One region of the Variovorax sp. efr-133-TYG-130 genome, then DNA from elsewhere that is predicted to be linked to it. Evidence: riboswitches for the same ligand, from Rfam matches in the RefSeq annotation. Region 1 holds a riboswitch; the other holds the start of a gene.
What was found. A riboswitch is a leader RNA that binds a small molecule or an ion and turns the genes downstream of it on or off. The one in region 1 is predicted to bind glycine.

Region 1 (4,405 bases):
GGTTCACGAAATCGTGGCCGTAAAAGATGTTGTCCCCCAGCACCAGCGCGCTGGGCGAGTTGCCGACGAACTTGTCCCCGATGATGAAAGCCTGCGCAAGCCCGTCCGGGCTGGGCTGCACTTCATACTGCAGATTGATGCCCCACTGGCTGCCATCGCCCAACAGTTGCTGGAACCGCGGCGTGTCCTGCGGCGTGCTGATGATCAAAATGTCGCGCATGCCGCCGAGCATCAGCGTGCTCAGCGGGTAGTAGATCATCGGCTTGTCGTACACCGGCAGCAGTTGCTTGCTCATGGCAAGCGTTGCCGGGTGCAGGCGAGTGCCCGAGCCACCGGCCAGGATGATGCCTTTGCGTTGCGTCGTCTTGGTCATGCTTTTCTTTTCGTGGATGTTCTTCACAGCGTCTCGCGCAGCATGCGCGCAACGCCTTCCTGCCAAGGCGGCAGGCGCAGGCCGAAAGTGGTCTGCAGCTTGGTGGTGTCAAGACGCGAGTTGTGCGGGCGCTTCGCAGGGGTCGGGAAGGCGCTGGTCGGCACGGCCTCGACAGCCTGCGGGCCGGCCTTGAGCTCGACGCCGGCCTGCTGCGCCATTTCGAGCACGAAGCGCGCATAGCCGTGCCATGTCGTTTCACCGCCCGCAATCGCGTGATAGAGCCCGGCCTTGGCCGGATCCTGCAGCGTGGCGCGGATGGCATGGGCCGTCACGTCGGCCAGCAACTCGGCACCAGTGGGCGCACCGAACTGGTCGTCGATGACGGTCAGCTTGTCGCGCTCCTTGGCCAGGCGCAGCATGGTCTTGGCAAAGTTGCCGCCGCGTGCCGCGTACACCCAGCTTGTGCGGAAGATCAGGTGGCGCGGGCAGTGCTGCGCCACCAGCTGCTCGCCTTCGAGCTTGGTCTGGCCGTACACGCTGAGCGGGCCGGTCGCGTCGCCTTCCTTCCAGGGCTTGCTGCCGCTGCCATCGAAGACGTAGTCGGTCGAGTAGTGCACCATCAGCGCGCCGATCTGCTGGGCGGCCTGGGCCACCGCGCCGGGCGACGTGGCGTTGAGCTTGCGCGCGAATTCGGGTTCGCTCTCGGCCTTGTCAACGGCCGTGTGTGCTGCGGCATTCACGATCACGTCGGGGCGGACCTTCAGCACCGTCTCGGCCAATTGCTCCGGCCTGCTGAAGTCGGCGTGGAAATCGGTGCTGTCGAAATCGAGCGCCACCAGTTCGCCCAGCGGCGCAAGGCTGCGCTGCAGCTCCCAGCCGACCTGTCCGCCCTTGCCCAGCAGCAGCAGCTTCATGCCGCGGCCTTTGCGTCGTATTGCTTCTCGACCCACTCGCGGTAGGCGCCGCTTTGCACGTTGCGCACCCACTCGCTGTTCGCGAGGTACCACTCGACGGTCTTGCGGATGCCGGTGTCGAAGGTCTCGGCGGGCTTCCAGCCAAGTTCGGCTTCGAGCTTGCGTGCGTCGATGGCGTAGCGGCGGTCGTGGCCGGGGCGGTCGGTGACGTAGGTGATCTGTTCCTTGTAGGGCTTGCCGTCGGCCTTGGGGCGCAGCTCATCCAGCAGCGCGCACACGGTATTGACGATCTCGATGTTCGGCTTCTCGTTCCAGCCGCCCACGTTGTAGGTCTCGCCCAGTTGGCCGGCTTCGAGCACGCGGCGGATGGCGCTGCAGTGGTCCTTCACGTACAGCCAGTCGCGCACCTGCATGCCGTCGCCGTACACGGGCAGCGGCTTGCCGGCCAGCGCGTTGACGATCATCAGCGGGATGAGCTTCTCGGGGAAGTGGAACGGGCCGTAGTTGTTGGAGCAGTTGGTGGTGAGGACCGGCAGGCCGTAGGTGTGGTGCCAGGCGCGCACGAGGTGGTCGCTGGCGGCCTTGCTGGCCGAGTACGGGCTGTTGGGCTCGTACTTGTTCTCTTCGGTGAAGGCCGGGTCGGTCTTCGAAAGCGAGCCGTAGACCTCGTCTGTCGACACATGCAGGAAACGGAAGGCCGTTTTCTGGTCGGCCGGCAGCGCGCTCCAGTAGCCGCGCACCGATTCGAGCAGGCGGAAGGTGCCGAGCACGTTGGTCTGCACGAAGTCTTCGGGGCCGTGGATCGACCGGTCGACATGCGACTCGGCGGCAAAGTTGACCACGGCGCGCGGCTTGTGCTCGGCCAGCAGGCGGTCGACCAGGGCGCTGTCGCCGATGTCGCCCTGCACGAAGATGTGCTGCGGGTTGTTCTTGAGCGATGCGAGCGTCTCGAGGTTGCCGGCGTAGGTCAGCTTGTCGAGGTTCACGACAGGCTCGTCGCTGTTTGCGATCCAGTCGAGTACGAAATTGGCGCCAATGAAACCGGCGCCGCCGGTAACCAGGATCATGAGGTCCCCTGTTGTTGTGGAACGATCGCCCTGCGGCAAATCAACAGGCGATTATCCCATTGGCACGCTGGCCTTAATTCCGCAGTTGGCACCTGCGCAAGCCCCGCCTACAATCGCCCCACTGCAGGAGAGCGGGCCATCAAATGGCCCTACCGAAGGCGCAAACTCCCATAAACGCTCAGGTCGGCCCGAACAGGGGGTCAGTACTGCATCAACTGAAACGCCGTCTGGAGAGCCATCGCACCCTTTCAACATGGTCGCGATGCACCGAAGGAGCAAACCCTCTGCGAGCGCAGCGGGGTGAATCTCTCAGGTACCGAGGACAGGGGGAGCGGCAACTTGGACAGCGGTCGTCCGGTTGCTTGCTATTAATTCAATAGTATTCACCCTCGCCCGCCGTTCAAGCGCAGCACCTCAAAGGTACTTGAAATGCGCGTGATCGTTCTTGGCGCCGGCCTGCTCGGCGTGACCTCGGCTTACTACCTCCAGCAACTCGGCCACGAAGTGACCGTGATCGACCGGCAGGCCACCCCGGCCGCCGAAACCAGCTTCGCCAATGGCGGGCAGATTTCCGTCAGCCATGCCGAACCCTGGGCCAACCCCAGCGCGCCGCTCAAGGTGCTGCAGTGGCTGGGCAAGGAAGACGCCCCGCTGCTGTTCCGCATCCGCGCCGACATGCGCCAGTGGCTGTGGGGCCTGCAGTTCCTGCGCGAATGCACGCAGGCGCGCACCCGCCACAACATCGAGCAGATCGTGCGTCTTGGCACATACAGCCGCTCGATGTTGCAACAGTTGCGCCGCGACACCGGCATCGCCTACGACCAGCGCACCCAGGGCATCCTGCACTTCTATACGACGCAGAAGGAATTCGACGGCGCCCTCGCGCCCGCCGAGCAGATGCGCGCCCTGGGCTGCGAGCGCCAGGTCATCTCGGCCGATGAGGCCGTGAGGATCGAGCCCGCCCTCGCCCACATCCGCCCCAAGCTGGCCGGTGCCACCTACACGGCCGAGGACGAATCCGGCGATGCCAACCGCTTCGCGCGCGAACTCTCCCGGCTCGCAGCCGAAGCCGGCGTGAAATTCCTGATGAGCCACACCGTCACCGCCCTGCGCGAGGCCGGCGGCAGCATCGACCACGTGGAGGTCACCGATGCCGAAGGCCGCTTCCAGCGCATTCGCGGCGACGCCTTCGTGATGGCGATGGGCTCGCTGAGCCCGCTGCTCGCGGCGCCGCTGGGCATCCGCCTGCCGATCTATCCGGCCAAGGGCTATTCGGTCACGCTGCCCGTCAAAGACGCCTCCAAAGCGCATCAGGTCTCGCTGACCGACGACGAATTCAAGCTCGTGTTCTCGCGCTACACCTCGGAATCCGGCGACCGCCTGCGCATCGCCGGCACGGCCGAGCTCAACGGCTACGACCGCGACCTGAACCGCGTGCGCTGCGAAGCCATCGTGCGCCGCGTCGAAGAGCTGTTCCCCGGCGCCGGCGACACCACGCAGGCGCAGTTCTGGACCGGCCTGCGCCCCGCCACGCCAAGCAACGTGCCGCTGATCGGCAAGACGAAGCTTGCGAACCTGTTCCTCAACACCGGCCACGGCACGCTCGGCTGGACGCATGCCTGCGGCTCCGGCAAGTCGATCGCGCGCATCGTGAGCGGGCTGGCGCCGGAGGTGGATTTCGCGTTCACGGGGATGCCGGCGCCGCAGCCACGCATGCTGCAGCCGGCGTGATCCGCGACTGAAAGGTGTTCAGTCGTTGGACGTGAACACCGTCAACACCCCGGTATAGCCATACAGGTGGTGCCGCGCGATCTCCCCGGCGGCGAAGAAGCCGACCAGGGGCACGTCGCCCAGCGCGTGCCGCACGATCTGCAACTCGGCGCCCGGCGCGCCGAAATGCGGGCCGCCACGCCCGGAACAGCTCACGTACACCGCACCCGCGATGCGCCGCGCCGGATGCGGCGCCGCCTCGGCCTCGCCGGCAGCCACGGCGCGCGCGGTGGCCAGCGTCTGCTCTTCGGGCTCCAGCTCTTCGCGGATCTCGGCGCAGA
Region 2 (4,405 bases), on a different contig from region 1:
CGGTGAGCGCCGCCACGCGCTGCGCGATGCGCGTGAGGCCGTCGGGCCCGTGGTACACGGCGTACATGCTGGCCACCACGGCCGGCAGCACCTGCGCGGTGCAGATGTTGGAGGTGGCCTTCTCGCGGCGAATGTGCTGCTCGCGCGTCTGCAGCGCGAGGCGGTAGGCGGGCTGGCCGTGCGTGTCGACGCTCACGCCCACCAGGCGTCCCGGCAGCGAGCGCTTGAACTCGTCGCGGCAGGCCAGGTAGGCGGCGTGCGGGCCGCCGTTGCACAGCGGCATGCCGAAGCGCTGCGTGGTGCCGCAGACGATGTCGGCGTCGAACTCGCCCGGCGCGACCAGCAGCGTCAGCGCCAGCAGGTCGGCCGCCACGATGAAGGCGGCATCGCACTGGTGCGCATGGCCCGCGAGCGGGCGCAGGTCGTGCACGTGGCCGGTGGTGGCCGGGTACTGCGCGAGCACGCCGAAGAATGCGCCGCTCACCATCAGGTGCGGCAGCGTTTCCGACACCGTGCTCACCTTCACCTCGATGCCCAGCGGCGCGGCGCGCGTCTTGATGACTTCGATGGTCTGCGGATGGCAGTCGCCCGACACCAGGAACACGTTGCTCTTGGCTTTCACGCTGCGCTTGGCGAGCGTCATGGCTTCGGCGGCGGCCGTGGCTTCGTCGAGCATCGACGCGTTGGCGATGGCCATGCCCGTGAGGTCGCACACCATCGTCTGGAAATTGAGCAGGGCTTCCATGCGGCCCTGCGAGATCTCTGCCTGGTAGGGCGTGTAGGCGGTGTACCAGGCGGGGTTCTCGAGGATGTTGCGCAGGATGACGCCCGGCGTGTGCGTGCCGTAGTAGCCCTGGCCGATGAAGTTCCTGAACACCTTGTTCTTCGAGGCCATCGCCTTCAGCTCGGCCAGCGCGTCGGCTTCGGTCACGGGGGCCGGCAGCCGCATCGGCCGCGCCCGGCGGATGGCCGCGGGCACGATGCCGTCGATGAGCTCCGAGCGCGTTTCCGAGCCGATCACCGGCAGCATGCGCGCCTCGTCCGCCGCATCGATGCCGATGTGGCGGGCGAGAAATTCTTCGGCATTCTCTAGTTCTTGCAAAGAGGGAAGGGCGGGAATCGGCATGGCGGTGGGGGCTCGGGAAGAAGGGGGCTCGGAAGAAAAATCAGGCGATCAGGACTCGGCCGCGAACTTGTCGTAGGTGGCGGCGTCCAGCAGGGCGTCGAGCTGCGCGGGCTCGCTCAGCTTGACCTTGAAGAACCAGCCGGCGGCCAGCGGGTCGCTGTTGGCCAGCGACGGGTCGGCGCGCAGGGCTTCGTTCACTTCGGTGATCTCGCCCGACACGGGCATGAAAACGTCGGCTGCCGCCTTGACCGACTCGACGACGCCGGCAACTTCGCCCTGCGCAAAGGTCTTGCCGACTTCGGGCAGGTCGACGAACACCACGTCGCCCAGCGCGTCCTGCGCGTGCAAGGTGATGCCGACGGTGGCTGCGTCGCCTTCGGCCGACACCCATTCGTGGTCCTTGGTGTACTTGATGCTCATGGTGAGAAAACTCCTCGTGGAAAAAATGAATCGGGGTGCAGAGCCTAGCCGGGTCTGCCGCGTTCAGCCGCGGTAATAGCGGGTCGGCACGAAAGGCATGGTCGAGACTTCCATCGGCACCGGCTTGCCGCGCACGATGGCCTGCACGCGGGTGCCGGGCTCGGCGAAGGCGGTGGCCACGTAGCCCATGGCGATGCAGCGGTCGGCCGTGGGGCCGAGCAGGCCGCTGGTGACGATGCCGATGTCCTGGCCTTCGAATGACTGCAGCACCGTGCCGTCGCGCACCGGAATGCGCTCCAGCGCCACGAGGCCCACGCGCTTGCGCTTCAGCGTGTCGTGGTCGGTGTGGCCGGCGGTGCCCGCCGTGGCGGCGGCGAGCTGCGCGAGGATCTTCGCGGCGCCGGGGAAGCCGCCTTCGCGCGCGCCGCCAGCGCGGCGCACCTTCTGCATCGCCCAGTTGAGCGAAGCCTCGACCGGCGTGGTGGTGGTGTCGATGTCGTTGCCGTACAGGCACAGGCCGGCTTCGAGCCGCAGCGAATTGCGCGCGCCCAGGCCGATGGGCTTGACCTCGGGCTGGGCCAGCAGCAGGCGGGCCAGCGGCTCGGCGTCCTTCGCGGCCACCGAGATCTCGAAGCCGTCTTCGCCGGTGTAGCCGCTGCGGGTGACGAAGGCGGGAATGCCGCCGATCTGCAGCGCGCCGCCGGTCATGAACACGAAGCGCTCGATGCCGGGCGACAGCCGCGCCAGCGTGGCCGCGGCCTTGGGGCCCTGCAGCGCGAGCAGGGCGTGGTCGGGCAAGGGCTGCACCTCGCAGCGGGAGCCGATCTTCTGCTGGATGTGCGCGATGTCGGCCACCTTGCAGGCGCCGTTGACGATCACGAAAAGCGAGCCGTGGCCTTCGTTGAAGAACATCAGGTCGTCGAGGATGCCGCCTTCGTCGTTCAGCAGCAGGCCGTAGCGCTGCTTGCCGGCGGGCAGGTCGATCACGTCGACGGGCATCAGGGTTTCGAAGGCGGCCGCGGCGTCGGGGCCGACGAGGCGCAACTGGCCCATGTGGGAGATGTCGAACAGGCCGGCCGCATCGCGCGTGTGCTTGTGTTCGGCCATGAGGCCGGCGGGGTACTGCACCGGCATGGAATAGCCGGCGAAGGGCACCATGCGGGCGCCGAGCTCCACGTGAAGGTCGTGCAGCGGCGTCTTGAGAAGTTCGGTAGCGGGTGCGGAGGAAGCGGCCACGGGGCACTCCAAAGGGGCAGACAAAATCCATGACGCAAGCCATGGGCCACCCCTGCTGTCCGCTTTACCTGAGAGATTCGCCCCACGATCGGGGTTTGCTCCTTCGGTGGGCCGCTGCGCCGTTTGCGGTACGGCGGCCTCTCTCCAGCAAGGAAACGCCGGTGTTCGCCGGCGCCTTGTCAGTCCTTTTGCCTGAGCGTTCGGGAAACCCCTGCGCCTTCGGCGGCCCCGGCTGGCGGGGCTCTCTCCTGACCCCGCCGAGTGTAGTTGATACGGGAAGGAGCGCTGTGTTCAGGGCTTGTGCGCAGGCCACCGCGTGCTCCCCTCCGCGAATGTCCCCCGCCCTTCGGGCTCCTCCTTTATTTCGCTGCGGGGAGCACCCGGCGCCCCGCGCACGGTGGGTACGGCGCTTGTTCGGGCAGTTCAACCGCGTGGTCTATCGATCACGACGATGGGGTGCCTTGCGCAGCGAAATAAAGGGGGAGCCCGAAGGGCGGAGGACATTCGCGGAGCAAGGTACCCCGTCGGCGTGAGCGCGCCCCTAACAGCACTCGGCACAAGAGAGCGCTGTTCCAGTCAGTGCACGACTTCAGCCGGCGGCAGCAGCTTGTCGATCCGCTCGCGCAGCGATTCGGCGCGCTCGGGCCCGGCGGCTTTCTCGATTTCCGTGAGCATGAGCGCGGCGATGGTCAGCATGGCTTCGCGGTCGCGGGCTTCGCGCAGGGCGTCGCGCATCTGCAGCGCGAACTTGGGATCGCGGCGCACGAACATGCGCTCGCAGATGTCGAACAGGAACATGCGCGTGGTGGCCAGGGAGCGCTTGCCGTCGAAGGTGTCGGCCGATGTGGCGATCTGGATCGGCTCGCTCGCGGGGAGCGGTGCGGGTTGGGCGGGCGCCGGGGCAGGGGGCACGGCCTTGCCGGGGGCAACCGCCACCTTCGGAGTCTGCAGATAGCCGCGCTGCACCAGCGTCTGGATGGCCTGCTCGGCTTCGTCGCGGGTGCTGAACAGCGGGCTGAAGTCGCTCAGCGAACGCCGCCCGTCGGCCATGAGCAGCAGTGCGCGTTCACGCTGGCTGAGCGTGCGCTGTCCGCCCTGGAGTTCGTCGCGCGCCTTGTCGGTCTTGGTGGGAAACATGGCAGCCACAGCTTTCGGAGATCGAGGGCAGCAGCATCGTTGCAAGCGGTGACATCTTCATGAACCCTTTTCGCTTATGGAAATGGCGTTGGCCCCGCACGATTTCCCGGTACCTCGACTGCCTTGCCCGGCGGTATGCTCCGGCACCGCGGAAGGGGCCCACCTCATGCTTCCCATCGTCTTTGCACTCATGGCGACAGTCCTGCTGCTCGTGTGGATGGGCTTTTTCATGATGGGATCGCTGCCGCTGCTGATCCTCAAGCACGACACGCCGCTGGACTCGCGCTTCATCCGTGGCCTGTTCAACGTGTATTACCTCGCGACGATGCTCACGGGCAGCGCGGCGGCGCTCTGCTACGCCTGGTCGGGCAGGCCGGCATTTGCCGCGGGCATGGCCTTCGTCGCCGGACTGGCCTTTTCGCTGCGCCGCTGGCTGATCATTCCACGCATGGACCTGCTGCGCGGCACGATCCCGGCGCTGGACGT

Region 2: it holds a riboswitch for glycine, as region 1 does, so the genes downstream of both, gcvT (glycine cleavage system aminomethyltransferase GcvT) here and QRN67_RS21455 (D-amino acid dehydrogenase) in region 1, are expected to answer to the same signal.

What each region holds. Positions count from the first base shown of each region.
Region 1 is NZ_JARVTD010000027.1:81,227-85,631, reverse strand. It holds gene rfbA (glucose-1-phosphate thymidylyltransferase RfbA) at 1-373, opposite strand, end outside; gene rfbD (dTDP-4-dehydrorhamnose reductase) at 397-1,287, opposite strand; gene rfbB (dTDP-glucose 4,6-dehydratase) at 1,284-2,354, opposite strand; glycine riboswitch at 2,469-2,557, shown strand; glycine riboswitch at 2,572-2,690, shown strand; gene QRN67_RS21455 (D-amino acid dehydrogenase) at 2,784-4,085, shown strand; gene QRN67_RS21450 (FIST signal transduction protein) at 4,104-4,405, opposite strand, start outside.
Region 2 is NZ_JARVTD010000040.1:50,579-54,983, reverse strand. It holds gene gcvP (aminomethyl-transferring glycine dehydrogenase) at 1-1,126, opposite strand, end outside; gene gcvH (glycine cleavage system protein GcvH) at 1,175-1,546, opposite strand; gene gcvT (glycine cleavage system aminomethyltransferase GcvT) at 1,610-2,782, opposite strand; glycine riboswitch at 2,828-2,940, opposite strand; glycine riboswitch at 2,953-3,043, opposite strand; gene QRN67_RS30275 (hypothetical protein) at 3,359-3,919, opposite strand.